DNA from 4 places in the Arthrobacter glycogeni genome. Region 4 is predicted to be linked to each of the others. Evidence: riboswitches for the same ligand, from Rfam matches in the RefSeq annotation. Region 4 holds a riboswitch; each other region holds the start of a gene.
The links. A riboswitch is a leader RNA that binds a small molecule or an ion and turns the genes downstream of it on or off. The one in region 4 is predicted to bind cyclic di-AMP.
Positions count from the first base shown of each region.

Region 1: another riboswitch for cyclic di-AMP. It lies ahead of ACX80G_RS07960 (C40 family peptidase); the one in region 4 lies ahead of ACX80G_RS09615 (LysM peptidoglycan-binding domain-containing protein).
Region 2: another riboswitch for cyclic di-AMP. It lies ahead of ACX80G_RS05680 (M23 family metallopeptidase); the one in region 4 lies ahead of ACX80G_RS09615 (LysM peptidoglycan-binding domain-containing protein).
Region 3: another riboswitch for cyclic di-AMP. It lies ahead of ACX80G_RS14950 (LysM peptidoglycan-binding domain-containing protein); the one in region 4 lies ahead of ACX80G_RS09615 (LysM peptidoglycan-binding domain-containing protein).

Region 1 covers NZ_JBTNDV010000006.1:14,240-21,538, reverse strand. The annotation lists gene ACX80G_RS07985 (alpha/beta fold hydrolase) at 1-1,188, shown strand, start outside; gene ACX80G_RS07980 (NAD-dependent epimerase/dehydratase family protein) at 1,185-2,153, shown strand; gene ACX80G_RS07975 (DinB family protein) at 2,274-2,828, opposite strand; gene ACX80G_RS07970 (hypothetical protein) at 2,987-3,424, shown strand; gene ACX80G_RS07965 (hypothetical protein) at 3,424-4,101, shown strand; gene ACX80G_RS07960 (C40 family peptidase) at 4,273-5,169, opposite strand; cyclic di-AMP (ydaO/yuaA leader) riboswitch at 5,176-5,336, opposite strand; gene ACX80G_RS07955 (Ig-like domain-containing protein) at 6,051-7,299, shown strand, end outside.
Region 2 covers NZ_JBTNDV010000004.1:46,562-53,860, reverse strand. The annotation lists gene ACX80G_RS05705 (glutathione S-transferase family protein) at 1-382, shown strand, start outside; gene ACX80G_RS05700 (FecCD family ABC transporter permease) at 623-1,678, shown strand; gene ACX80G_RS05695 (FecCD family ABC transporter permease) at 1,732-2,742, shown strand; gene ACX80G_RS05690 (ABC transporter ATP-binding protein) at 2,744-3,631, shown strand; gene ACX80G_RS05685 (siderophore-interacting protein) at 3,628-4,752, shown strand; cyclic di-AMP (ydaO/yuaA leader) riboswitch at 4,858-5,045, shown strand; gene ACX80G_RS05680 (M23 family metallopeptidase) at 5,050-5,727, shown strand; gene ACX80G_RS05675 (diacylglycerol/lipid kinase family protein) at 5,822-6,784, opposite strand; gene ACX80G_RS05670 (SGNH/GDSL hydrolase family protein) at 6,915-7,299, shown strand, end outside.
Region 3 covers NZ_JBTNDV010000015.1:66,518-73,816, reverse strand. The annotation lists gene ACX80G_RS17135 (DUF8730 family Cys-rich protein) at 1-168, opposite strand, end outside; gene ACX80G_RS14965 (DsrE family protein) at 485-868, opposite strand; gene ACX80G_RS14960 (hypothetical protein) at 1,026-1,520, opposite strand; gene ACX80G_RS14955 (dihydrofolate reductase family protein) at 2,113-2,682, shown strand; cyclic di-AMP (ydaO/yuaA leader) riboswitch at 3,031-3,178, shown strand; gene ACX80G_RS14950 (LysM peptidoglycan-binding domain-containing protein) at 3,230-4,075, shown strand; gene ACX80G_RS14945 (DsbA family protein) at 4,476-5,219, shown strand; gene ACX80G_RS14940 (cytochrome c biogenesis CcdA family protein) at 5,219-6,085, shown strand; gene ACX80G_RS14935 (hypothetical protein) at 6,082-6,603, shown strand; gene ACX80G_RS14930 (sulfite exporter TauE/SafE family protein) at 6,698-7,299, shown strand, end outside.
Region 4 covers NZ_JBTNDV010000007.1:163,388-170,686, reverse strand. The annotation lists gene ACX80G_RS09635 (heavy metal translocating P-type ATPase) at 1-2,001, shown strand, start outside; gene ACX80G_RS09630 (hypothetical protein) at 2,088-2,612, shown strand; gene ACX80G_RS09625 (DUF305 domain-containing protein) at 2,736-3,374, shown strand; gene ACX80G_RS09620 (F510_1955 family glycosylhydrolase) at 3,653-4,384, shown strand; cyclic di-AMP (ydaO/yuaA leader) riboswitch at 4,527-4,739, shown strand; gene ACX80G_RS09615 (LysM peptidoglycan-binding domain-containing protein) at 4,743-5,618, shown strand; gene ACX80G_RS09610 (tetratricopeptide repeat protein) at 6,022-6,798, shown strand; gene ACX80G_RS09605 (isopenicillin N synthase family dioxygenase) at 7,069-7,299, shown strand, end outside.

The DNA of each region.
Region 1 (7,299 bases), on a different contig from region 4:
GACCCCGACGCATTCGATCCCGACGCTGACGCCGCCATCCTCTTCACCTCCGGTTCGACCGGGCCCGCGAAGGGCGTCGTATACACGCATCGACGGTTGGCCGCGATGCGGGATACCGTCGCCCAAACCTTTGGTATCCGCCCCGGCGCTGGGCTGGTAGCCGGTTTCGCTCCGTTCGCGCTGCTCGGTCCGGCACTGGGAACGACGTCGATCACTCCCGACATGGACGTCACCAAACCGAAGACCCTGTCCGCGGCGGCCCTTGCCGACGCCGTCGCCGCGATCAGCGCCACCGCAGTGTTTGCGTCCCCAGCGGCGCTCAGGAACATTCTCGCCACCCGGAGCGAGCTGACTGCCGCTCATCGAGACGCACTGGCCGGCGTGTCACTGCTGCTGTCGGCAGGGGCTCCCGTGCCGTCACGGTTGCTGACCGAACTGTTTGGCGTCCTTCCCAAGGCGTCGCTGCACACGCCCTACGGGATGACCGAAGCGTTGCCCGTCACCGACATCGACCTCGGGATGATCCTTTCGGCCGAAGCCGATGCGGCAGCCGGGAGGGTGATCGGCGCGGGGAACGGGGTCTGCGTCGGCAGAGCCGTCTCGGGTGCGCAGATCACCGTCAGTCCCCTCAACCAGGCGGGTACCGCCGACGGCGACCCGACCACCGATGCCGGGGTCACCGGCGAGATTCTGATCAGCGCCCCACATGTGAAAGAGCGCTATCACCGGTTGTGGATCACCCAGAGTGATAGCTCACGGACGGGCGGCTGGCACCGGACCGGAGACGTGGGCCATTTCGACTGTGACGGCAAGCTCTGGGTCGAGGGCAGGCTCCCCCACATCATCACCGCGCCAACCGGCGTTGTCACCCCGGTGGGGGTTGAGCAGGCGCTCGAAACGGTCGACGCCGTCGGGCTGGCGGCGGTGGTCGGTGTTGGGCCGGCCGGTACGCAGGTGGTAGTCGCCGTCGTCGAGACTGTGCCGCCGGCCACCACGTCAGGGCTGGCGCCGGAGTCCCTTGCCACCGGTGCGCGCACGGCAGCACAGTCCGCCGGAGTTGAGCTGTCGGCGGTGCTGGCTGTTCCGTTGCTGCCAACGGACATCCGGCACAACGCGAAAATCGACAGGACCCGGGTCGCCGCATGGGCGGCTAGGGTGCTCGCCGGCGGGAAGATCGGCTCGCTGTGAGGGTTCTCGTCACCGGTGCCAGCGGGATGCTGGGCAGGGTGACAGCGGATCTACTCCGATCCCAGGGGCATGAGCTACGGACGTTTCAGCGTCGGCCGTCGGGGTTGGCCGGCGTCGATGATTGGCTGGGATCGGTTACCGATCCGGAGGCGATCCGGCGGGCGGTGCGGGGCATGGATGCGGTGGTACATCTCGCGGCCAAGGTGTCATTTGCCGGTGCTGCAGCGGATTTCGAAACAGTCAATGTGGAGGGGACCCGGCTGCTGCTCTCCGCTGCTAGATCCGCCGGGATCCGGGACTTCGTCCTCATTTCCTCCCCGTCCGTGGCGCATGTCGGAGCGGCGCTGGTCGGACAAAGTGCCACGAGCGCGACGCCGGGCTTGGTGCGGGGTCATTACGCCCAGACCAAGGGAAGGGCCGAACTGCTCGCCCTGGCGGCCGACAGCGAGGATTTCCGGGTTGCAGCTGTCCGACCCCACATCGTGTGGGGTCCTGGGGATACCCAGTTGGTGGAGCGAGTGATTGAGCGTGCCCGTGCGGGGCGTCTACCGTTGCTGGATGGCGGGACGGCCCTGGTGGATACCACCTATGTAGACAATGCCGCAGCAGCGATAGCCGCAGCGCTTTACGGCATGGACCGGTTGGCGGGGCAGGCGGTGGTGGTCACCAACGGTGAGCCGCGGCCCATCGGCGAGCTGATTGCGGGGATCTGCCGGGCTGGCGGGGTGCAGCCGCCGCGTTGGACGGTTCCGGGTCGGGCGGCGCGGGTGGCTGGATCGTTGGTGGAGCTGGTGTGGCAGCGGCGCGGCCTTGAGAGCGAACCACCGATGACCCGGTTCCTTGCCGAACAGCTGTCCACCGCCCACTGGTTTGATCAGCGCCGGACCCGAGAGTTGCTGGCGTGGACGCCGGCCGTGTCGATCGATGAGGGTTTGGCCCGGCTCGCCCGGCACTACCAGGGCTAGCTGGCGCCTCCCCGTCAGATTCCTGGTTTATTGATGTCTGGCTCGTCGGTCCGCGGTTTGCTCATGTCTGGCCCGATAATTCCGGGCTCGTTAGTCACTGGCTCGTTGTTCCCTGGCTCGTTAGTCCCTGATCATTGGCTCTTCACCGACTGCGCCGTCCGCTTGTTCCCGCAATACATCAAGGTGGCCGAGGTGGCGTGCAGTCTCCTCGATCAGGTGCTGCAGGATCCACCGGAGTGTGTAGTCGTCGCGGGAGGACCTTGCATCCAACGAAGGGGCGGCCCGGACGACGGCGTCGCAGCGGCCCGATTCGGCTGAATAGTCCTGAAGGAGCCGCTGCATCGAAATATCGGGGGCGACGTGGAATTCGCCGTCCGGATCGGCGTCGGACCAGTCGTAGGTAAGACCTTGCTCCCCCGCGAAGACGTCCCTTAGCCAGGACCGTTCAACATTCTCGAGATGACGTACCAGGCCGTGCGGGGTGAGCCCGGTGGGGGTCGCGACGGAGCGTAGGGCGTCGTCGTCGACGTCCCCGACCTTCCAGGCGACCAGATCGCGTTGACGTTGGAGGAAGCCCAGGGTGGTGGTCGACTCGTCACCCTGGTGGGCGGGCTCGGTAATTCCCCGCCGCACGCCGTTGTTTGCTCCTGCACCGTCGCCAGCCGCCTGTGTCATTGATTCACCCTACCGGTGAGCCGTCTGACCGGAAAGCACGAAGGCAGAGCCGCGGCTATCGTCCACGCTGGCGCGGGACGAGACCATTCTGGCGTGGGGGTGGATATCCGATCCCTATGCCTCTTTACTGCGCCATTGCCTTCAATTACAGTGCGACAGTGGAGACTTCGCTGAAGAAGTACGTTCCCTACGTTCCTCGGACGCCGCCGATGGCTGTGGACGACCCGGTGGTGCGGTGGCTGCTGCAGGGCGATCCAGCGATCCGTTGGCAGGTGCTACGCGACCTCCTCGACGCCCTGCGGGATGAGGTGGTAGCTGTGCGGGCGAGGGTGGAGCACGAAGGGTGGGGCGCTAGGCTGCTCGCGCTGCGGGCGCCCGACGGACAATGGGCGGACGGGGCATGCTTTCCTAATACCGCTGCGTTCGCCGAGAGTACCGCGCGGGCCTTGGCTGCCGGCAAGCCACCGCCGCCGTTCCCGTCGCCCACCACAGACCAGACCGAGACGCCAGGTGAGCACCCTGAGCAACCATGGATCGCTACCTACCCCGTGCTGCTCGATCTGTGCCACTTGGCGTACCGCCGGACAGTGCGGTGATGCTAGAGACGGCACAGTTGGTCGACCGCAACTGCCGGTGGGAGTATGACGGGTTGCCTTTCTTCGCCGGGGAAGTCGACTGCTGCATCAACGCCGGCGTTGTCCTGATCGGTACCTACCTTGGCATCAACATCGATCCGGTGGTCAAGCGGCTCGTGGCCGACCAACTGCCTGACGGAGGCTGGAACTGCTGGGCCGAGTCGCGTTCGGCGCCGGGATCGTTCGCCAGTACTCTTGACGTAATTGACGCTTTACTGAGGTGGGAGCGACGCACCGGTGGATCCGACGAGGTCAGGCGGGCTCGCCACGGGGGCGAGGAATTTCTGCTTCGACGCGGTCTGTTCCGGTCGTTGCGCACAGGCGAGGTAGTGAACCCTCGATGGCTCCAGTTCTCTTACCCTCCACGCTGGCACTACGACCTGCTCAAAGCGACGAGCTACTTCGCTCTCCGCGGCGGACCGGCCGATCCGAGGCTGGTTGAGGCAGTCGATCAAGTTCGTACCAAGCGTCAGTCAAATGGACATTGGCTGCTGGAAAACCCTCACCCCGGGGCGGTCCACTTTCGATTCGAAGAACCCGATGGTACATCGAGTCGGTGGAACACCCTTAGGGCATTGCGGGTTCTTCGCTGGTACGACGCAGCGAGTCTCTCCGACGGAGCAAGCGTGACCCTATGACAAGAGCAGCAAGAAGATTTCGCATGCGCAAGTGACGTCGAGAGTGCCGTACGAACTGGTGTCATTTAACCACGGGTGACCGATTCACAGACGAAGCACAAAGGCGCCACCGGATGTTTCCGGTGGCGCCTTCATGGTACTTCTCCAGACCGCCGCGACGGTATGGAAGGTTTAGAGCGTGTAGTACCCAACCAGTGGCATAGCGCTGACCGCGTGGACCAGGGTTCCCTGGCTTGGGTTCAGTGCGCTGACCATCTGGCCGTCACCGATATAGATGCCGATGTGTCCGCCGCCGTTCTGGACGACGAGGTCACCTGGCTGAGGGTTGCTGGTGGGGGTCAGCGCACCCATCTGTGCCTGGCTGGTGCGGGGCAGATCGATGCCGTGCTGGGCGTAGACCCACTGCACGAAGCCTGAGCAGTCCCAGCCAGCGGTTGAGCTGGTGCCACCGTAGACGTACGGTGCGCCGATCATTGACTGGGCCGTTCCGGCGATACCTGCGCTCGATACCTGTCCGCCGGTGGACGCCGCACCGATTGGCTGGATGTCCTCCGAGGCGGTGGTGATACCCAGCGTGCTGGTCTCAGCGGGGGCCGCCGGTGCAGCTACCTGGATCGCCGGGGCTGGCGCTGCTGCTGAAGCTGGCGCCGGTGCTGCTACTGGTGCTAACTGGCTTGACTGGCCAGTGTTGCCGGTCAGCGAGATGACGTCGCCTGGGAAGATGACCGAGTCCCAGCCGAGCCCGTTGGCGGCGAAAATCGACTCAACGCTGACGCCGTAGGTGCCGGCAATGCTGCCGAGAGTATCTCCGGGCTGAACCGTGTGAGTGGAGGCTCCGGGGGCTGGTGCGCTGGAGGCCTGGGCGACAGATGCCGGCGCGGCCTGGACGTCGACTTCGCCTGCAGCGTTAGCTGGCAGCCCGGCGCTCAACATCAGACCTGATGCGGCGACGACAACCGCTGCCGGACGGCCGATGGAGCCGGCATGTGAGCTGACTGCCTTGGATACGGTCTGCATGGCGCTTGGCGGGGTTGCACGGTGGCGCGCGATATAACGGTTCTTGGACATGATGATGTTGCCTCTCCCAGTGCCTGCGAAGTTAGCTGTCGGATTCGGATGGGAGCCACCCGGGTGCGATACCGCACCTTTACCCCTAGGCCGTCTTACGACGACCACTACTGGTTCCCCCGCTTCTGCCGGATGTATGCGAACGGACCTCGCGGCAGCGGCAGAATTAGGCAATCTGTCGGGAGGACGCTGAGTTGAACGGAACAGAGCGTGCCGTCTACTGTACCTATCGCTATGAGGTTTTGTCACATTTAGGTCACGGAGCCAGTGTGCCGTTGTGTGCCCCCGGTGGCGGCGACGGGCGACCGCCTCGATGATGGATTGCGTGCGCGGATCGATGATCCGGATTACTCCCCGGGTTACATTTCGCTGCCAGTCATTGCGTTTTCCGGCCAGAGCCGCCATCAGTTCGCGCGGCGCTACAAGCAGTGCGGCCCGGAAATTGACCCTACCGAGCCCGGCACGGGAAGGTTCCCTCCGGCATGCTATGCCGCCAAGCTTTTGAAATGTCCTCACGGTATCCATACCTAATGGTTACCTGCCCGCAGGTGCTGCCGGACGGCGACATGTATTAAGTGGGTAAGTCTCCTGGGTGGAGGACAAGTCATCCAGTGGTGTCAGGACGAGAATCGGATGCCGACCTCACCGGAGCCGCGCTTCCTCGTTCACTGAGGGTCACTGTGTTTCGGCGTGAGGCCATTTAGTGGTAATTATGCGGGCGGTGCGTCCCGCCCGCATGGCCCCGAATTGATGGTCCCGGGCAAGGTTTTCCCATGGTTGGTTCGTCAACATTGGAGGCGCCAGAACTAATGGCAGCCTGCAGTGACTTCACGGCGTAGCCGGGAGCACCGGAACCAGTAAGGGGAATCATCATGTCGGCAGTGAACAGCAAAACCGCTCGGGGTTGGCAGACAGGGAATACTGGGGATGAACCCGGTCTGCACCGAGGTGCAGGGCAGGGCCGTCGGAAGACTTTCCTGCGCCGGTTCGCCACCGTGACTGTTGCCTCCCTGCTGGCCGCATCCATGGCCCCTTTGGCTGCCGTGCCTGCGTTGGCTGCGACGGCGGGCATGAGCCCGGTCGACCCCCAGAATGGATTTCCCACCTGGTATTCAGACGGCAACGTCAAACTTCAGCTGTGCTACATGGCCGGAGCTGGTTGCCTGGCTGAACCGCCGGACCCAAACTCCCCGGCGTCCTACCCCGATAATTTTCCGGAAGAAGCGTTCTGGTTCAACGCAGGGGCATCCGGCGGAAAGCTTGGGCTCTACGAAGCGGCACTGGAAGGTGCCCACCTGAACGGTGTCGTAACGGCTGGCGAGCAGATGGGCTTCGGCCGGCTTCGGTTCATCGTCGAGGACCTCCAGCCAGGCGCCAGCTACACCATTACGCACCCCTACGGTGTCAACACGTTCGTCGCCGAGCAAGACCCGAAGGTGGCAACGGCCGGACGCATCAAGCAAACCATTGACGCCGGAGTCTGCGCACCCACACCCCAGCAGCCCTGCGATTGGGCCAGCGTCGGGCAAGCCTTCCTGGGCGACAACTCAGACAGCACGACATCGACCTTCCTGAAGCAAGTTGGCGCAGCGCCAGGAACGCTTGGCGACATCAACACAGCACGCGCCGTCACCGGTGCACCGACCGGAAACAACTTCGTGCGGGTGGACGGCCCGGACGCCGGCGGTCCCGGCGTCAACACCCTTACCGTCAACACCTTCACCGTCCAAGGCCTGATCTTCAACGGTGCCGACGCCGCCCCTTCGACCCCCGACCTCGCGCCGGCGAGCGACAGTGGAAAATCAGGCACAGACAACATCACCAATGTGACCAGGCCGACCCTCACCGGAACCGTACCGGGCGTCGGCGTCAGCGAAGCGACGGTGGAGTTGCTAGTGGATGGCGCCACGGCTCCAGCTGCAACGACCACCACCACCGCTGGCGCATACTCGGTTCTCCTGGACACAGCCCTCACATCCGGTACCCACAGGGTCCAGGCCCGAACACCCAATCCCGAATACACAGTGGACCCAGCAACGGGTGAACCGGTTGATCCCACGATTCCCCAATATCTCATCTCGGGAACGCTCACCTTCAAATTGGACACGGTCGCTCCGCCCGTCGCTATTG
Region 2 (7,299 bases), on a different contig from region 4:
GGCCCTCGACTGGCTGGAAGAGCGTCTGCAGCACCAACGCTTTCTGGTCGGAGACACCATCACCGAGGCCGACGTCAGACTGTTCACCACGCTGGTGCGCTTCGACCCCGTCTACCACGGGCACTTCAAGTGCAACCGGAACAAGCTCACGGAGATGCCGGCCTTGTGGGGCTATGCCCGGGACCTGTTCCAGACCCCCGGCTTCGGCGACACGGTGGACTTCGCCCAGATCAAGGACCACTACTACATCGTCCACGAGGACATCAACCCCACCGGGATTGTGCCCAAGGGTCCGGACCTGGCGAACTGGCACACCGAACATGGGCGGGAAAGCCTGGGCGGGCGCCCCTTCGGCAAGGGCACCCCTCCCGCCGCAGTCTGAACCGTCTGCGCAGTACCGCCCCGTATCGGATTGCCCAGGTATTGGGCGGGGTTTCGGCGTGTTTGGCCAAACACGCCGAGCGAATGACGACGACGGCGTGACAACCTGGGCAGACCTGTACGCACCCGGCGGTACAACGGTCCCACACAAGGTCAATTAGGGAACAGAACCGTTTCCTAATGAAGGTGACCATAGGCTAGCCTTACTTCTGTTCGAAATTTGACGGGAAGGAGGCGTGTCATGGCAGTGCAGACTGCGCAAGCCCCTCCCGAAAGCGCTCCGACACCGGCTGGCAGCAAACCCCACGGGCGCTGGGTCCTCAAGTTCAGCGCGACGGCGGTGGTCCTGGTCCTGATCTGCGCGGCATCGCTGGCCTTCGGTTCCCGGCTCATCAGCGTCGACGTGTTCGTCGCCGCGCTGACCGACTTCGACCCGGCCAACGGCGACCACGCAGTAGTCCACTCCCGGATTCCCCGCACGGTGACCGGCCTCATGGTCGGTGCCGCACTCGGCCTCGCGGGCGCCGCCATGCAGGGCGTGGCCCGCAACCCCCTGGCCGACCCGGGCATCCTCGGCGTCAACGCCGGCGCGGCGCTGGCCATCGTCACCGGCATTTACGTCTTCGGGGTGGCCGACGTGACCGGGTACATCTGGTTCGCCTTCGCCGGAGCCGCCCTTGCCGCCGTCATCGTGTACGCCGTAGCGAGCCTGGGCCGGGACGGTGCCACTCCCATCAAACTGGCCCTCGCCGGCGCGGCACTGTCCGCCGGACTTGTCAGCCTGATGAACGCCGTCCTCGTCTCCAGCCAGGAAACCCTCGACCGGTTCCGGTTTTGGCAGGTGGGCACCGTCTCCGGTCGGGGCTGGGACGTCCTCCTGCCGGTCCTGCCGTTCCTGATCATCGGGATCCTGCTGACCTTGGCGACCGGCAAGGCCCTCAACAGCCTGTCCCTGGGCGACGACATCGCCAAAGGCCTCGGCCAGAACGTGGCGGTCGCCCGCGGCGTCGCTGCCTTCGGCGTCGTCATCCTCTGCGGTGCTGCCACGGCCGCCGCCGGGCCGATCGCGTTCGTCGGCCTGGTGATCCCCCACCTGGTGCGGGTGCTCACCGGCCCCGACTACCGGTGGATCCTACCGTTTTCGATGGTACTCGCGCCGGTCCTGCTGATCGGCGCCGATATCGTCGGCCGACTGATCCTCCCGCCGGGTGAGGTGCAGGTGGGCATCATGACCGCCATCATGGGCGCCCCGGTGTTCATCTGGCTGGTCCGACGGCGGAAACTGGCCCAGCTGTGAGCCTCCACACCGCGCCCCACGCGGCCCCGACCAGCCCGACGCCGAGAGCCGCCATCAGTGACGGCCAGCACCGCCAGGCCGCGCAGCGCCTCAGAGCGATCATCATCCTCGCTGGGATCACCGCAGTCCTGTTCGCCGTCACCGTCCTCCTCGGCACCTACACGGTGACCATTCCCGACTTCTTCAGGATCCTCGGCGGCGCTGACATTCCCGGAGCCACCTTCATCGTGATGGAAAACAAGCTGCCCCGCGCCGTTATCGGCGTCCTCATCGGCGTGGCCTTTGGTGTCGCGGGCGCCATCTTCCAGACCCTGCTGCGCAACCCGCTCGCCAGCCCGGACATTATCGGGATCAGCTACGGCGCCAGCGCCTCGGCGGTGGCGGCGATCGTGCTGTTCGGTGCCGCCGGTGTTGCCGTGTCCCTGTCCGCCCTGATCGGGGCGCTCACCGTCGCGGCCGCCATCTATTTGCTGTCCCGCCGCGGATCGGTGGCCGGCTACCGGCTGATCCTCGTGGGGATCGGCTTCGCCGCTGTCATGCACGCCATGGTCAGTTTCCTGCTGACCCGCACCGATATCCGGACAGCGTCCGACGCGCTGGTCTGGCTGAACGGTTCGCTGAACTCCAGTAACTGGGACCGCGCCACCGTCCTGCTGCTCGCCCTGGCGCTGCTGGTCCCCACCGCCGCGGTCTTGTCGCGGGTGCTGCGTGGCCTGGAACTGGGTGACGACACCGCGGCGAGCCTCGGTGTCCGGGTGGAGCCGTCCCGGCTGGCCCTGATCACCGTCGGAGTTGCCCTCACCGCCGTTGCCACGGCAGCGGCCGGCCCGGTGGCGTTCGTCGCGTTCCTCGCCGGCCCGATCGCCCGGCGGCTCGTCAAGGGCGCCGTGTCGCTCACCGTGGCTGGCCTGGTCGGTGCGGTGATCGTCCTCGGCGCCGATTTCGTTGCCGCCACAATGATTCCCGGTGTGTCGCTGCCGGTCGGCGTGGTGACGGGCGTCCTCGGCGCACCGTTTCTCCTCTGGCTGCTGGTGACCGCCAACCGCACAGGCCAGGGAGGCTGATTTGACGTTGACAGCCAGTGAGCTGACCCTCGCGTACGATGACCGCAAGGTAGTCCAGGACCTCACCGTCGAACTGCCGGCCGGCAGGATCACGGTGATCGTTGGCGCCAACGCCTGCGGTAAATCGACCCTCCTGCGCGGCCTCGCCCGGCTGCTCAAACCGACGGCCGGCGTCGTCAGCCTCGACGGCAAGGACATTCATGCGCTGTCCACCCGTGCCGTCGCCCGCACCCTCGGGCTGCTGCCGCAGACCCCCGTCGCGCCGGACGGGATCACCGTCGCCGATCTGGTGGGGCGCGGCCGCTACCCGCACCAGGGCTGGTTCAGGCAGTGGACCGACGACGACGACGCCGCTGTCGCCGCCGCCCTCGAAGCCACCGACACCCTCGACCTCGTCGACCGATTCGTTGACGAACTGTCCGGCGGTCAGCGGCAACGCGTCTGGATTGCCATGGCCCTGGCCCAGCAGACCGACATCCTCCTGCTGGACGAACCCACCACCTTCCTCGACGTCACCCACCAGGTGGAGGTGCTGGATCTGATCACCGACCTGAACCGGCGCGATGGCACCACGGTTGCCATCGTTCTCCACGACCTCAACCTCGCCGCCCGCTACGCCGACCACCTGATCGCCATGAAGGACGGCCGAATCGCCGCCCAGGGCAACCCGGCCGACGTCGTGACCGAGGAGACAGTCACAGCGGTCTTCGGCCTGCAGTGCCGCGTCATTGCGGATCCTGTGTCCGGCACACCCCTGGTGGTGCCAGTGGGCCGGCACCACTCGAACGCCGAATCCACCCCAGCTTCATCCGACTCGACCACCGGGCGGGGGTACCTGCCCAACCCGCAGGACACGCTGGCGGCCCACCATCTGGAGGCGGCATCATGACCGACGTCGGCAACCGGACCGCCCGGCAGGGTCAGCGCACCGAAGCGGCAGTCCCGGCGGTGACAGCCTTCGACGTCGTCGTGGCCCGGGTGCAGCGCCTGAGCGACAACTTCCAGCGGATCACGTTCGGCGGGTCCTGCCTCAAGGACTTCGGCGTGCGGGGGGCGACCCTCGATCTGCGGATCAAGGTGGTAATCCCCGCCAGCCAGAACGACGACGCCCCCCACCCAAATCTGCGGGAGCTGCTGGAGGCGCCCACCGAGGGGCCCGGCTGGTACCAGCAGTGGCTGGCCCTGGACCCGGCCGACCGTGGATCGATGCGCACCTACACCGTCAGGGAAACCCGGTGCGACGACGACCAGCCCGAGATTGATGTCGATTTCGTGATGCATTTCGACGCCGACGGGAACGGGGGTCCGGCGTCGCTCTGGGCCGCCGCAGCAACACCCGGCGACCGGATCTGGTTGATCGGCCCGAACGCCCACGCCGCCACCTGCACCACTGCCGGATCCTACGGCGGGATCGAATGGCGCCCGGGGCTGGCCAAACACGTCCTGCTCGCCGGTGACGAGACAGCAGTCCCCGCCATCAGCGCCATCCTTGGCTCGCTGCCCACCCACATGGGTGGGCACGCCTTCCTTGAGGTGCCGGACCGGGCGGACTTCCAGGATGTTCCTACCGACTCCTCGGTTCACATCACCTGGCTGGCGCGGGGGCAACACCCCCACGGGGAACTCCTCGACGCAGCGGTCCGCGACGCGGTTCGCGTCCCGGGTTGGGTGTCGCTGGCGGCGCCCTTCGCCGTCGGCGTGGATCCCAGCTCTCCCGCCGGTCTGACCCTCGCGGCTGCCGCTGCCGCGGCGGCCGGTCCCGAGCCGGAAGAGGTGAACATCGATGAGGCGATCCTTTGGGAGACACCCCAGCTGTTGAACGCTTCGGCACTGATCGGCTCGCCTAACCCGGACCGGCCGTCCGGTGCCCTCCCCTTTTACGCCTGGATTGCCGGCGAAGCCGCGATGGTCCGTGGATTGCGGCGCTATCTGGTCCGCGACGTCGGCATCGACCGCAAACGGGTTGCCTTCATGGGGTATTGGCGCAGCGGCCGGTCGGAGCTTAGCTAGCCGCCACGCCCTGTGATATGTAACGGAATTGTAACTTTTCCGGCCGGTGGCCTACCCTTGTAGGGAGCCATTCGCATCATTGTGGCTCCCAGACTGCACGCCTAACCCTGTCAGTAGCTGGCCCCCAATTCACCGTGGCAGGGGTGGAGGACCCATCTTTTGGCAGTTTCCTGCCTAGGGGTGCAGCCCTTCGCAGATTGCTTTTCCGCTCTCGTCGGAACAGTAGGCAGAGGGCCGAGTCAACTCTTGCTCGAATCCGACAGCTAACTTCACCGGCGTTGCAGAGAGGCTTTTGTTGTGCACCATCCGGTTACTTCCGGGCGCCGCCGCGCGTCCGTCGAACCCACATTCCCCCGCCGGTCAGTTGTCCTCGCCACCGGGGCGCTCGCCGCAGCGGCGGGCCTTACCCTGACGGCGTTCTTCCCCTCGGCGGAGGTCCCACCCCGGCCAATCGCGGACGCGGTGACGAGCCCCACCGCGCCCGTCACCGCTGACGCCGACGCCACGATCGACTTCGGTAAGGAATCACCGCTCGCCATGGCCTCCACCCCGGCCGCCAAAACTACAGTCCTGTCCAGTGACGCCGCCACGTTCGCCGCGCCCATCACGGAAGCAACGATCGCCTCGCCGTTCGGCTATCGAGTGAATCCGATGGGCGGGCTCGGCGACGAGCTGCACACCGGCACCGACTACGCCGGCGCGTGCGACACCCCGGTGTTGGCTTCCCGCGCCGGCACCGTGGTGGAATCCGGGTGGCATGCCTACGGCGGTGGCCAGCGGATCGTGGTGGACCACGGCGGGGGACTCGAAACCTCCTACAACCACCTGAACACCCTCGGTGTCAGCGTCGGGGATGCCGTAGCGAAGGGGCAGGGCATCGGCGCCGTCGGCAGCACCGGCAACTCAACCGGCTGCCACCTCCACTTCGAGCTCCTGGTCGACGGCGAAAAGGTCGACCCCCAGACCCGGCTTTAGCGCGCAGCCCGGGAATCCCGCCGGCTGAGCCCCGTGGATGGGATTGTCTAGACAATCCCATCCACCGTGGCCGGCCGGTGGGAAATTGGAGCAGCTACGGGGTCGGGTTGGTGACTACTGCTGGATCCTTCTTGCCGTAGGGCATCCGCAACCGCAACGAGTTTGCATCCACGCGCAGGGCCATGTGGGTGCCCTTGCCGAGTGGGTCTCCGTCCAGTTGGATTTCCTGCGGCTCGTCGAGCTGGATTTCGGCGCTCTTGCACTGAAAGTACTCAAGCGACGGGTCTTTTCCCTTACCCCGGGCGAACAGCTTGCCGACGACGCCGAACCAGCCCAGCCGACCGGTCGGTGCAACGGTCATGACGTCCAGCAGGCCGTCGTCGATCTTCGCCCCCGGAAAAATCTCCAGTCCGCCCATAATCTTGCCGCAGTTTCCACCCATCACGCTGCGCAGGCGGCGGACGATGGGCTCGCCCCCGTCAAGGGTGATACGGGTTCGGGTGGGTTTCCCGCCCAGGTTGCGGATGCCGGCGTCGACGTAGGCCAGCCAGCCCACCTTGTCTTTAAGGTCGTCGCGGGTGTCAGCCATGATTGACGCGTCAAAGCCCAGGCCCGCCATCACCAGAAACACGTGGGATTCCTGCGCGCGGTCCACTGTGACGTGGATGACGTCCACATCGCGCTCGGTGCCGAACAGGGCAGCTTTGGCCGCCTCCTCGGGATTGTCGACGGCGATGTCCAGGTTACGCGCCAGCAGGTTGCCCGTCCCGAGCGGGATCAGGCCCAATGCGACGCCGGTGCCATTGACTACCTCTGCCACGCAACGGACCGTTCCGTCGCCGCCGGCAGCGATCACCACGTCCACACCAGCGTCAACGGCTTCTTTCGCCTGGCCGCGCCCTGGATCGTCGGCCGTCGTCTCCAGGTATAGGACCTCATCCCACCCGTCGGCGGCGCAGAGTTCCGAAACGATCGCGCGAATGTCAGCGCCGGTGTTCTTGACCGGGTTGATGATCAAGGCGGCACGCTTGTTCCGGGTTTCGGCGGGCTGGGTCATGGTGTCCTTCTCGGGGGTCGATGGGGGAATGATCAGGGAACGATCAAGGAATGGGGCTACTTCAACAGAAATTTATCAGGGTACTTGCTAACCCACCTTATCCCGCGCCGGGAGCGGGTAGCCTCGTCTAGTGGAATTTTCTCAGCGGTATGTGGCCCTTGGCGATTCGTTTACGGAAGGCGTGGGCGACTGGCATGAAGCCAGCCCCAACGGTGTGCGCGGGTGGGCGGACCGGGTGGCCGAGCAGCTGATCCTTGCGGACAGCTCGTGGGGCTACGCGAACCTCGCCGTCCGCGGGAAGAAGGTGCGCCAGGTCCTTGACGAACAGATTGATCGTGCGCTCGCCCTACAGCCCACCCTGATCACCATCTACGCGGGCGGCAACGACATTCTGCGGCCGCGCATCGACATCGACGCGTTGATGGCCGCGTACGACGACGGCGTGGGCCGGCTGGCGAGCTCGGGCGCCGCCGTCGTGCTGTTCACCGGGTTTGATTCAGTGGGTTCCGCAGTGT
Region 3 (7,299 bases), on a different contig from region 4:
CCGTCGCAGGAATAGCCGTGAGAAGATTCCTTCTTTTCCTTTGGCTTCCTTTACGTGGCCGCGACATTGCTGAGAACTTGGCACGCCCCGCATTACCTGATCGACGTGCTGGCCGCATCCTGCCCAGGTTGTCTTTCCGCATTGTTTACATGTCGTTGTCCGACACATGGTGCCTCCTAGTTCCGGGATAGTATACCCCCTAGGGTATCGGCTTGAATGAGGAAATGCAAGGACGCAGCACTTCCTCTGCATGGTCAGAAAGTTCCACCCACTTCAACCGCAGAGCTGGCAGCGGCAGAGGGCTCTTGGGGTGCAACGTTCGTTGAACCGATTCCGGCGTACAGTTCTTCGGCTGATTCAATTGAAGGACTAATACGGTCCTCAAATTCGAACGGAAGCAACGCCGCCCCGGCTTGACCGCCCTACCCACCACTCTTGAGATGCGGGTTGAGGACTCCTTCAACTGGCGCCGACGCTCGCGGACTCAGAGCCGAACGTAGGCCCATCCCTCCCACTGACGAGCTGCCAGGTGTGCAGTGGCAGCGGGCACTACGCCTACCCCCGGCAGCAATTGGTGCGACTCCACCTCGACCGAGCGCATGCTGTTTTCGCACGCCAGCACCCGCAGTCCTTTTTCGAGGACACCAGCAACTTCCGCAGTCAGTTCCGATCCCGCGGCCAGCAATGCCACACCACGTCCCTGGATGATGATCTCGATGGCCGTGCCGTCGGGGAGAGCGGCCATCGTATTGATCCCGCTGCGCAGGACGCTGGACAACCCGTCCAACACCCCCTGTCCCGCACCATGCAGCAGTACCCCGGGCGCGCCCGCTGCACTGGCTGTCAGCGAAAGTTTGTTAGTGGACATAGTGGTTCCTTTCTTGACGCCAAGCCCAGCTAGACGTCATGTGCGTTGGGCCCGGCTGTGCGTCGCCAGACACGTGCGACCCATTTGAAGTACACGCTAACCCAATTGCCCAAATGTATAAACGTTTTGTCGCGTGGAGGTACTACGGGCTGCGCAGCTATGTGCTTCGTGGTCTAACTTGCAGTGCAATGAGGATGACGGCGAAGCATGCTGCCAGGAGAACAAATTTCAGTACCGTGAAGGCTGACGCTATCGCCACCGTGCCCGGATCGACCGGAATCGCGGCGAACATCGTCTCGATGAGAATGTTCTCGGCGATGTCCACACACAGGTAAATTACCGGAATTGGCAGAAGCAACCACCTGATCCGTCGACGTGCTGTGAGGCGCCAGATGAGCAGGACCAGAGTAGCGGCGAAAACCACGGGGAACAGCACACCCCATAGGTAGTGCGCGGCGCCATACTGCTCATAAAGTTCGTCGGTCATAAGCGACTGGACCTGTCCCACGTACCCCGGCTGATATCCGGTCATGAACGTCTCCGGCATCGCGAGTCCGTCCAGTGCACGTTGTAATGACCCCAGTTGCAGTGCATTAAGCGCAGCAAACACGACGCTGACGAGGACTCCGGCAAGGATTGAGACCGGGACCACCCATGATCTCCGCCTCGGTCGGGATCCAGATTGCGCTATCGATGTGTGAGGCTCTTCGGATGATGATGGGTTGTGATCCGGGGTACGTGCCATGAGTCCAGTATGCGTCGCGGTGCGCGTAGGTGTCTCATAACCGGGTAATCCGACTACCATCTCAAGAAGAAGATCGAGGCAGCAGGGTAAGGGTCTATTGAGGCGTAGCCCCATAAGTAGGGTCAGAGCCCGGACAAGTCAGGAGTGGACGAATCACCGCGCGGCGCCAGCAGGAACCACTATCGCGATCTGCCCACTGGCAGCCACCGACGTCTCACCGGAGGCGACCACGGAGAGCGGTTGGCGGCCTGTCATTAAGGACGCACTTGGCCTGTATGGAAGTCACTCTCCGGCGAGCCATGGCTCCGCGCATTCGGTGACACGAGCCTACTCGCCATCGCTGCAGGCCGATCGCCGAATCAGTCGCGCGCTCGGTCTGCGGTCTGGTTCGCACCACGACGGTGTTGAGCAGGTGCGATCGGGGCGCCGATGATAGGACCGCGCCGGCAGTCATCTAGATTCGGTGCACGCGCGGCGCACATCAAGGAAGAGCAACGAGATGAGACCACTTCGATACTCGATCAACGTCACGCTCGACGGCTGCTGCCATCACGAGGCAGGACTCCCCCCGGACGAGGAATCGATGCGCTACTGGACCGCTGAGATGGAACGAGTCGATGCCCTGCTATTCGGCCGGGTGACGTACGAGATGATGGAGTCGGCGTGGCGGAAGCCGGCCGCGGGCCCGTGGCCCGACTGGATGGATGAGTGGGAAATCCCGTTCGCCGAGACTATCGACCGGGCGAAGAAGTACGTCGTGTCGAGCACACTGACTGGGGTCGATTGGAATGCCGACCTACTGCGAGGCGACTTGAGGCAAGCGGTTCAACAGCTCAAGCAGGAGCCAGGCAAGGGCCTGTACGTGGGTGGCGTGACGCTCCCCCTGGCGCTGGCGGACCTGGGACTGATCGACGAGTACGAGTTCGTTGTTCACCCGGTCCTTGCCGGACACGGGCCAATGTTGCTCGCCCGCCTGCGCGAGCGAATCCCGCTCAAGCTCGTGGATCGCCATGAGTTCCAGTCGGGAGCGGTCGCCCTGCGATACCGACCCACGCGAGCAACGGCTTGACATGATTTGTCCTGGGTGGTGGTCGCTGTCGACGCGCTGCCCATCCCGGCACTCCACCCCCACTACCGGGTCCCGCGTGCTGCCAGGCCACCGACGTCGACTTTCCTTTTTGCTTAAATGTCTATACATTATATGTCAGTCACTATTGGCGCGATGTTTCCGGGTGGGTCATGAACCGTCACCCGCGTTCGACAATCTGTTGCCGCGCCCTGCGCCGAATATTCCCGCCTGAGTAAATCGTTATGAGATTGTGACATAAGACCAAATTTCGTGTAGCTTGATGAGGTGCCCTTCAAACGATTCGGCACCCTTGGCCTATTACCGAACTCTGCCGCTGGCCAAGGTACGAAGATCAGAAAGCTCCGGCAGAGGCGGGGGAACCAATAACGGGTCCAACAGATCCTTGGGGTTAAGTCGTCCGGACATCCACATCCGGCGACCGGGTGGCTCCCACCCGAATCCGACAGCTCACCTCGTAGGTATTGGGAGAGGTAGACACATGTCAATAGGAAATACACGAGGCCGACACCGGGCGAACTGCAGCACAATGTCCATCATCGTGAAGGGGACCGCCGGGCAGGGTCAAATCGCCGGCCGACAGGCAGCTGTTTTCGTGGTCGGCTCAGGCTTGCTCCTCGGTATGGCGTTGCCCGCGCAGGCAGGAGCTGTAGCCTCCGATCCGGTTACAGGAATCGCCGCGACGACGGTTTCGCCATCGAACGCGCTGCCCGCCGCCGGAGCCGCCGCCGAGGCACGGACGTACACAGTCTCATCAGGGGATACCCTCGGACTGATCGGAAAACGCCACGACGTCAGTCTGGCCACAATCCTGTCTCTGAATGGCCTCAGCCTGGACTCCGTCATCTATCCGGGCGACGTCATCGTGCTTTCCGCAGCAGGGGGTTTGGACAACGAACCGACCGTCGCTGCCGCATCCACTGCAACACCCACCGCCGCACCCACCGCCGCATCCGCTGCTGCATCCGCGTCCACTCCCTCCGGCGGGATCTATCTTGCGTCCGTCGTTGAGTCGATCATCTACGAAGATGAAGCCGCCCCATCTTCCGTCAATGAAGCGATCCTCGACGCTGCAATGGCACAGATGGGTGCAACGCAGGACTGCACCGTTCTCGGCGAAGTTGCTTTGCGGGCAGTTGGCAAGCAGGGCGTGGGGGATGAGTCACCAGAGTCCTTGATGACCTACGCGACCCCGGTCTCAACTCCTCAGCCCGGGGACTTCATCTACTACGCCGATGGAGGGATGGGCTTCTCGCACAACGCCGTTTATCTCGGAAACGGAGAGGCCGTACACAGCGGGTGGAATGGGAATCAGACCGTCATCGAAAGCGTCGATGTCGGCTCTGGCTCGATGTACTACCGGGTCAATGGCTAGACAGGTGCATGTACCGGACGCGTAACGACGTGCGGGTAGGGCGAGACGGGATACCTACGAACTAGGCACCCCTGTTTCCTACCTTTGCGATTCAATACCCGGAGCATGAAGGGGGTGTCCGGTCACACCGAGTGACCGGACACCCCCTTGCACGTGCAGGCAAGCAATATGTTGGTTAGTCCGCGAAGGGGGGCCTGGCCCGGCTGCTTCGGCCTCGCGACACACCATTCCAGCGGAGTCCAGCGTCGAAGAGTCGCTGCAACTGAAGCATTCTGCTGCCCAGCGGCCGCTGGGAAAACAGCAGAACTGCGCTATAAACGATTGATTTCGTATCGCCCGACGCCACCCGTAGAGTAAATGTATAAACATTACGATCAACCTATGTAGGTCAGGAGTCTGAATGTCGTCGCACCAAACACCCTCCAGTGGTGGTCCACATCGACGAACCATCATTGTGGTGATCGCCGCCTTCGCTTCAGCCGTCCTGTTGTTGTTTGTTGGCATCCTTGCCTACCAGGGAGGAGTCTCCCAGAATGCCCAGGCAGTGCCGGAGACCCAAAACTCTCCCGAGTCCAGTGAAACAGAACTGGACGTCTCCCGCAGAATAGCGGATGACCCGACAGCGCTCGGCGATGTCGACGCGCCTGTGGTGATGATTGAGTACGCAGACTACCGCTGCCCTTTCTGCGGACTGTTTGCCCGCGATACTCTCCCACCCCTCGTGGACAAGTACGTCGAAAGCGGCGACCTGCGGATCGAATGGCGGGATCTACCCGTCTTCGGCGACGAATCCTTCGCCGCCGCAGTCGCGGGCCGTGCGGCCGGCGAGCAGGGCCTGTTCTGGGAATTCAATAAAGCGGTCTTCGAGATCGCACCCGAACGGGGCCACGCCGAACTGCCCCGCGAACGTCTCCTGGAAATTGCGGCGGAGGTAGGTGTCCCGGATATGGCCACGTTCGAAGCGGACCTCGACTCCGAGGAACTGAAGCAGGCCGTAACCACCGATTCGCAGGAGGCCACAGCACTCGGCGCGACCGGAACGCCCACTTTCCTGGTCAATGGCACACCGTTCGTCGGGGCACAGCCGCTGGCCACCTTCGAAGAAGCCATTGACACAGCCCTCAAACAAGCCGAAGTCAACTAATGGAGATTGGTTACGCCGGAGCTTTTCTTGGCGGTGTCTTGACCCTGTTAAGCCCGTGTTCGGCTTTGTTACTGCCGGCGTTCTTTGCCTACGCCTTCTCGACGAAAAGCAGGCTTCTGGCCAGGACCGGGTTGTTCTATCTGGGACTGATCACCACCTTGGTACCCCTGGGAATATTTGCCGGCGCCCTCGGATCGCTGGTAACCCAGCACCGCAGCATCTTGATCATGGTGGCCGCCACCCTTGTGATCGCGCTAGGAGTGGCGCAAATCGCCGGGATCCGGATGCCATCCTTTGTCCGCAACAACACCCAGGCTGGCTCGTCGCGGCTCTCGGTTTTCGTTCTGGGCACGGTTTACGGTGTTGCCGGAGTGTGCACCGGACCGATCCTCGGGTCCATCCTGACGGTTGCGGCAGTCGGCAGCAACGCGCTTTATGGAGGCATCCTGCTGGCCATCTACGCGCTGGGCATGGCTCTGCCGCTGTTCGCTTTGTCCCTCATGTGGGACCGTCTTGGCATCTCCGGACGCCGCTGGTTACGCCCCCGCCCGGTCACGATCGGGCGCTGGTCCAACTCGTGGATCATGATCATCTCAGGCATTCTCTCCGTTGGCATTGGAGTGCTGCTTATAGTCACCGACGGCACCGCTGGACTCGGCGGAGTTCTGACCGTCTCAGATCAGTTCCAGCTTGAAAATGCAGTCAGCGGAGCAGCATCCGGTGTGACCAACACCCTGTTCTCTGTTGGAGCGGCGGGGGCACTGGTGATAGCCGTCATTCTGTATGTCCGCAGCCAACGAACCAATTCTGGTCGGGCCAGCGTCAACCCTGGTTCAGTACCGGCGGAAAAGGAGCACAACAAATGACCAGCCGCCCACCCTTGATGGCAGCACTGGGGCTCTGGCCACGCCGCCGCTGGCTCGCCGCTGCGGGGGCCGCAGTCATCACGTACGTCGTCATTGCCGTCCCGACCGACCTCATCGATACACCTTTCTTCACCCGCGAAGTCCCGCCCACCTGGTGGTCCTTCCCGGTGGCCGGGATCACCGCTATTCTCACCGGACTGGTGGTTGCCACCTATGTGTCACGTCTGTCCAAGCCAGCGACAGAAGGCAATGCCCGTTCCGGCGCCGCCGGCACGATGCTCGCCTTCTTCGCCGTCGGCTGTCCTGTCTGCAACAAATTGGTTCTGCTGGCGTTGGGCACCTCCGGAGCCATGCAGTACTTTGAACCCATCCAGCCGCTGCTGGCAGCCACTTCTATCGGATTACTGCTGTGGGCCTTCCAAAAACGCGCGACATCCGAGGACCGGTGCCCTCTACCATCCCCCATGACGCTCAACCGGGGGGAAACCGTTCGAACGTCCGAAACGAAAATACGGTGACCAGGTGGATCATCCCGGCCCACCCAGCCGGTCGTAAATTGCTCATGCTGCCCGTTCCCGCAGACCCTACGCCGGATCGTATAGAGCGAGCCACATGATTCCGGCGGTAGCCCTGGGCCTCGTCGTCGGCATTGCCTTGGGTCTCATCGGTGGCGGCGGATCCATCATCGCGGTGCCAGCTCTGGTCTACGGGGTAGGAATGGAACCTGGCGATGCCATCCCTACCTCGCTGCTGGTCGTGGGCCTTTCATCCCTCGCCGCGGTGCTGCCACGTTTCAGCAGCGGGATCAACTGGCGAATCGCACTCATCGTCGGTACGGCCGGGGTACCAGCCGCGTGGGCCGGAACCGCGCTCGGTCGGTTACTGGACCCCAACGTTTTGATGTTGGCCTTCTCCGCACTAATGATCGCGGTCGGGATTCGGATGCTTCAGAACACCGCAGAGTCCTCAGGCCCCTGCAGCCCAAATGGGGATCCCGCGTGGAAATCCTGCATTCTCCGCGCACTGGCCGTAGGTATCCTGGTTGGAGTGCTGACAGGGTTGCTGGGAGTTGGAGGTGGGTTCCTGATCATTCCGGCCTTGACCCTCCTGCTCGGAATCCCCATGAGGCAGGCCGTGGGCACCTCGTTGGTGATCATTGTCCTCAACTCCACCGCCGGGCTCTGGGCCCACGCTTCCGGTTTCACCATCGACTG
Region 4 (7,299 bases):
GCGGGGCACTCCACCGCAATGTTCAAGAATAGATTTTGGTTGAGCCTGCTCCTGGCCGCCCCAGTGGTGCTGTTCAGTCACATGTTCGCCATGATCGTCGGCTACACGCCACCGGATTTCCCTGGTGCGATGTGGATTCCACCGATCCTGGGCACCATTATCTTCGTTTATGGGGGTGCACCATTCCTCAAAGGTGGGGTGGCTGAACTGAAGTCCCGGCAACCCGGGATGATGTTGCTGATCGCGATGGCCATTAGCGTCGCGTTTATCGCGTCCTGGGTGACCACCCTGGGGATCGGGAATTTCAACCTGGACTTCTGGTGGGAACTGGCGCTGCTGGTTGTCATCATGCTGCTGGGGCATTGGATGGAAATGCGCGCCCTCGGCTCCGCAGCCGGTGCGCTCGACGCGTTGGCCGCGCTCCTGCCGGATGAGGCAGACAAAGTCACCGATGCGGGAACCGAAACCGTCGCCGTGAGCTCCCTGGCCATTGACGACGTCGTCCTGGTCCGGTCGGGCGCCCGGGTGCCAGCAGATGGAGAGATCGTCGACGGGGTAGCAGAGTTCGATGAGGCGATGATCACCGGCGAATCCCGCACCGTCCAACGCACCGTCGGAGACGCCGTGGTAGCGGGAACGGTAGCAACCGATAACGCGGTGCGGGTGCGGGTGACCGCCGTCGGGGCCGACACCACTCTTGCCGGAATTCAGCGCCTGGTCGCCGAGGCGCAGGCCTCGTCGTCGAAAGCCCAGGCCCTCGCCGACCGGGCGGCAGCACTGCTATTTTACTTCGCCCTCATCTCCGGCATCATCACCTTCATCGCATGGATCCTGCTGGGCAGCCCCGATGATGCGGTCATTCGCACCGTCACCGTCCTTGTCATCGCCTGCCCGCACGCCCTTGGGCTCGCCATCCCACTCGTGATCGCCATTTCGACGGAGCGCGCGGCAAAGGCTGGTGTGCTGATCAAAGACAGGATGGCGCTCGAGCGCATGCGTACCATCGACATGGTGTTGTTCGACAAGACCGGAACTCTCACCGAAGGTCGACACGCCGTCACCGCCACCGTCACCTCTGGAGGAATGACTGACGGTGAAATGTTGGCTTTGGCCGCTGCGGCCGAGTCCGACAGCGAGCATCCGGTGGCACGGGCGATCGTCCAGGCGGCCGAACACAACCACAAATCGACGGCGTTCGGTTATCGTGGCAGCGGCTTTTCCTCGATGACAGGGCGCGGTGTCCGGGCGTCGGTCAACGGGTCCGAGATCACCGTTGGTGGGCCGAATATGCTCAAGGAACTGCAGCTGGAAACGCCTTCAGACATGATTGCTGCCGTCCAGGAATGGGTCGGCCGCGGCGCATCTGTGCTGCATGTGGTCCGCGACGACGCCGTCATCGGTGCCGTTCGGCTTGAGGACAGAGTGAGGGATGAGTCCCGTGCCGCTGTCAAAGCGCTGCAGGCCCGGGGTGTCAAGGTCGCCATGATCACCGGTGACGCACGCCAGGTCGCGGACGCCGTCGGGATGGAACTCGGCATTGACGAAGTCTTCGCCGATGTACTGCCCCAGGACAAGGATTCCAAGGTCGCCGAACTACAGTCCCGTGGCTTGAAGGTAGCGATGGTCGGCGACGGCGTGAATGACGCCCCCGCGTTGGCGCGAGCCGAAGTGGGGATCGCGATTGGGGCCGGTACCGACGTCGCAATGGAATCGGCCGGCGTCGTTCTGGCGGGCAATGATCCACGATCGGTGTTGGCAATGATCGACTTGTCCAGGGCCAGTTACCGCAAGATGATCCAGAACCTGGTGTGGGCCACGGGATACAACCTGCTTGCCGTCCCGTTGGCCGCCGGCGTGTTGGCCTTCGCCGGTTTCGTGCTCTCGCCCGCGGCGGGAGCAGTATTGATGAGTGTCTCGACCATCGTCGTCGCCTTGAACGCGCAACTGCTGCGCAGGATCGACCTGAGCCCCGAACGCTTCACCACCGACCCGGCTGTGTGAATGACTTGCCTCTTCGTCCTGATTGGAGGAAGAGGCAAGTCATTCACTAGGCTGGAAACAATCAACGGAATTGGAAGGAAACGGCGGTGACAGGCACATTTGGGCTGAGGACAGTGTTCGCACTGTCGAGAACAGCCGTGACCTTTCTGGGTTTTGTCGCCATCATCGTCGGAATCCTCGCAATGCACGTGTGGATGGGCGGTCACGGCGCGTCAACGCACGGCGCTCCAACCCTTGGTGCTTCAGCGCAGGGCGCCTCAGCACATGGTGCTGCGCTCCCGGCCAGTTCCACGACATCGAATGCCGGATTCCCGACGTCGGTCAGCGGTGAGAACCGGGTCCCGGCGAACAACGCTCACGCCGCTTACCCGGATGGACCTGCTGGCACCGGCGAAATGGGCGAGGGCTGCGGAGGGTCGTGCGGGAACGACGGCGGTGTGCTGGGGATGTGCCTCCTGGCGGTCATCGTCGTCGCAGTGCTGGCGTTCCTGTTACGTTCCGGCCGGCTCGTGCCCGGGTCGGTGCTGCTCCGTGGGCCGCCGCTCATCCGGTTGCGGACCCTATCAATCCCTGCTCCTTCACTGATTCAACTCTGTATCAGCCGGACGTAAGACACCGGCGCCTGCCTTTTGGGTATGCCTAGCGCAATGGCTCTCTCACCAAGGCAGCATCCTGCCCACCAAGGGTACTACTACAGACTATTCATCAGATGAATTCAGAAGGATCAGATCACCATGAAGCGTTACCTCTCCCTCTCAGCATTGAGCGTCGCGGCCGTCATCACCCTGGCGGGCTGCGGAAGCAACAACGACCCGGCCAGCCCGGCGGCCGAGCCAACGACCTCCACTGAGCAATCAGCACCCTCAACCGAATCAGGCGCTGAGGTATCGGCCGAGCACAACGACGCGGATGCGATGTTCGCCCAGCTGATGATTCCCCACCACCAGCAGGCGGTGGAAATGAGCGACATGATGCTGACCAAGGACAACATCAGCCCCAGTGTCATCGACCTCGCCACCAGGATCAAGGCTGCGCAAGACCCCGAGATCGAAACCATGACGAGCTGGCTCGAAGCCTGGGATCGCCCCTCCATGCCCGAAGGAGGCATGGAGGGCCACGACATGGGGTCTACGGGTGGCATGGACGGAATGATGGACGAGGATCAGATGGCTGACCTTGAAGCGGCCGAAGGCGGCGAAGCGGCCCAGATGTTCCTGGAATCCATGACCGCACACCACAACGGGGCGGTGGACATGGCGCAGGAAGAAATCGACAACGGCGAGAACCCTGAAGCGATCGCCCTCGCTGAGATGATCGTGGAAACCCAGCAAGCCGAAATTCAGGAAATGGAAGAACTGCTCGCGGAACTCTAACCGAAGATTAGTTCGCGAAGGGAAGGGCCAGGCATCTGGCCCTTCCCACCCTCTCCCCACTTTTTCTGTCACAACAAAGGATTGCCACTGTGCCTCGCCCCCAACCCCCCGTCCCACGCCTGCAACGAGGTGCCAAAATGGCCGTTCTCACCGTTGGCCTTTTGGTGCTCACTGCTTGCTCTACGTAAGTCTCACCGAGCTCGAACAGTAGTGATTCCTCTGAGTCCGTCGACGTTGACTCCGCCGACGCCGACGCGCAGGGTTATCCCGCCGGTCACATCCATGGGATGAGCGTGGACCCGGACACGAACCGGGTTCTGTTGGCCACCCACGACGGACTGTTTGACGTCTCAGAGTCGCCAGCAATCCAGATCGGGCCGACCATCGACCTGATGGGTTTCACCCCAGCAGGGAACGGCGAGTTGTACGCATCGGGTCATCCCGGCCCGGGAACCGACCTACCGAACCCGGTGGGCCTGATCCGATCGACAGACCAGGGCCAGACCTGGCAGCCGCTATCCAGGCAGGGCGAGTCTGACTTCCACGCCCTTGCCGCCACCGACGGTGGAATAGTCGGATTCGATGGGCAGCTCCGGATCAGCGCCGACGGTACCTCCTGGGAAGCCGCGGATGAACAGATACCCGCCTTCAACCTCGCCGCGACGTCCCGGGACAGCGTTGTGTTGGCAACCACCGAGGAAGGCCTGCAACGCTCGACCGACGACGGCGAAACCTGGGCCGCCGTTCCGAGCGCACCCTTGCTGATGCTCACCGCACTCTCCGGAGGAGAGGCTGCCGGAGTCACAGTCGAAGGCCAGATCCACACCAGTAGTGACGCTGGTCTGACCTGGGTCCCACAGGGGGCAGTTCGCGGCGAGGCGTCCGCGATCGCAACCCACGTACTTGACGACTCCACGTTGCGAATCTGGGTCGCGACCGAAGACGGTGTCCAGGTCTCCAATGACAACGGTCAGACCTTCGGGGACATCAGATCAAACCACCAGCAATAATCTGGTCTAGGGTTCGCCAATGCCCACAGGCCGTTACCCTAATGTGACTTAAATACTAGCGTGGGGTATTCTCTTACGAGTGATCCCGGCACCCCGCCGAGATCACATTCCCGCGCAGAATGCCGAGCCCTGCCGCTGCTCCGGGAGCCGTTCGCACAATCCAGATGGCAGGGACGGGGGAACCACGTTTCCACCGGGCCACCGCACGCGGTGACCCTCGGGGTTAAGTCGATCCGACTGTCCAGTGCAGAACCTGCATCGTACGCGAATGCGGGACAGCACACGGGTGGCGGACGGCCGGGTGACTCCCATCCGAACCCGACAGCTCACCCCGCAGGCATGGGAGAGGCAAAACACCATGTCACGTACATCCATTCCGGCACGCCACCGCGCCATCACCACCCACTCCATCGCCCTCGAGGGCCTGACTCAGGCCGCGAAGACCAACGCCGTCGCACTGGGCAAGCCAGCCATCATCGCAGCCGCGACCGGCAGCCTCGTCTTCTCCGTCGGAGCCACCGCCCACGCCGGAACCTATACTCAGGACGCCGCAACTACCGCGCAGGCAGCAACCGTTTCGGCACCAGCAGCTGGCGCGGATGCTTATACGGTCGTCGCCGGCGACACACTAGGGGCGATCGCAGCACGGCACGGGATCAACCTTGAGAATCTCCTGGCGCAGAACGGGCTGTCGTACGCCTCGGTCATCTTCCCAGGGCAGCAGATCCAGCTCACTGGCGGCGGAAGCGCTGCCGCCGTCGTTCCAGACGCCGTTCCTGCTGCGGCCGCCGCCCAGGCATTCACGCCAGCACCGGTTGCTCCAGCGCCATTGGCTCCGGCACCGGCCGCACCAGCAATGATGAGCCTGGCTTCCGGTTCCATTACCCCAATCGCACCTGAAAGCTCTTCGGTTTCCGCCAGCGGCGTCGGCGGAGCGCTGGTCGCTTCGGCTTACGGGCAGCTCGGTTCCATCCAGGACTGCACGATTCTCGTCGAGCGTGCACTGCGCTCCATCGGCTTGAACGTCGGCGACCTCGGACCCCTGCAGTTCGATCAGTACGGAACCCGGGTCTCAACTCCAGCGCCCGGTGACCTCGTTGTCCGTCCCGGTCACATCGGTATCTACGTCGGGAACGGCAACGTCATCAGCAGCGGCATGAACGGCTCGAACCTCACCATCGAGCACCCGCTGTCCGACCTCGCCGGCTCATACTTCGTGCGAGTCAACGGCTAGCTCCGAAGCCTCTACGGAACATTGCCGTAAAACTTGATGGGAAGTGGCGGGTGTCCTGAACGGAGGACGCCTGCCACTTTTGCGTTCCTCCAGCAACCAGGAGCCCGCATGCAGGACCGTGCTTGCCCAGAACCGGGACCGGGTCGTCCTCGCTTGCCCATGGCTGGCTGATAGTTACCGGTGAGTCGGACAGGACAGTCACGTTCCAAGCCTCATCATCGCCTATTGCTCTGGGCTGGCACGAATAGCGGTCTAGCTGCCACACCAACATCTCGGCTGTGCATGGCTTTTTCTCACCTAAGTCAAACTCGGATCATTCCGGTCTGCGTCGCCAGGCCCGAGTTGTCACGACATTTTTCGATCGAAGGCTCCGTAGATATGCGAGAGTGAACCGGTGGAAGGAATGCGACAGGAAGACGACCGCCAGTGCAGTTTCCGGGCGTCGATTAAACATGCCCGGTTCACTGACCCTGATGGGCTATTCAACGCAGCAAACGACCTGCAAAAGATCTCGAAGGCAGAAGCGGTCGAGGTGCTGTACCTGCTCGCCATCGACGCCGGCGTGACTGACGCCCTGCTAAATTACGGCACGTTCCTTTGGGACGAAGGCAAACTCGGGCCGGCCATCGCGCCGCTCAAAAAAGCCTACGAAGCAAACGATCCCCACGCTGCGCCGACGCTGGGCCAGATCTACCTGGAACTAGACGACGCCGAGAATGCAATTCTTTGGTTCCAGCGAGCCGGCGACCATCCGACGGTTCCGGTACGCCTGGCCCGCGCCTATCGGGCCCAAGGGAACCAGCGAAGTGCCCTGAAGGTTCTAATCGAAGCCAAAGACAACAATGCCGAAGCCGCGGTTGAACTAGTGCTCGACGGCGAACTCAGCGGGCACGCAGCAGTCGCCCTCCTGCAACACCATGCAGCTAGGGGCAGCGTCGACGTCCTCATTCCCCTGGCGAATCTATACGGTGAGATGGGCCGCACCTCCGAGGAAATTGCGGTGCTCCGCCAGGCCGTCGGTGCAGGGGAACCGAATGCAGCCCACAACCTCGGACTGGCGCTATGGCACTCCGGATACCGGCAGGAAGGGAGAGCGCTCCTGAAGACCGCTGCGCACAACGGTGACCGACTGGCCCGTCGAGCGCTGGAACGATTACGACGAAAGCACCCCAGAAAGTAGGCTCCGCCCATGTAGGGGGTTCATGGGTACAAGCTTTGGCCTGACCCTCAAGCTGGGGAGATCGGCGGACGGATACCCAACGGGTGGAACCTGTCAGCGACATTGCTCGAGGCCGACTATGAACCCGAATCAGACCGCCGCGATCCGCAGTGACCCCACCAGCAATGACATATTTCGCAACGCGAACGTTCGGCCCATCGGTTCGCGGCGTAACGTTGGAGCGGATACGGACTTCGGTTTCCAAAATTCGCACCAAAGGACTATAAGAACTTGTCACTCGAATCATTGCCCGTCCTGGACTACTCGCGGCTGAGCGCAGGCCAGGAGGACGCGTCGCAATTCCGGGACGACCTGCGCAACGCAATGCATGACGTCGGATTCCTCTACTTGGCTGGCCACGGAATCCCGCAGGACCTGGTTGACGCCATGCTTACCACTTCCCGCCGCTTCTTCGAACTCCCGGAGGAAGAAAAACTGCAGCTCGAAAACGTCCACAGTCCC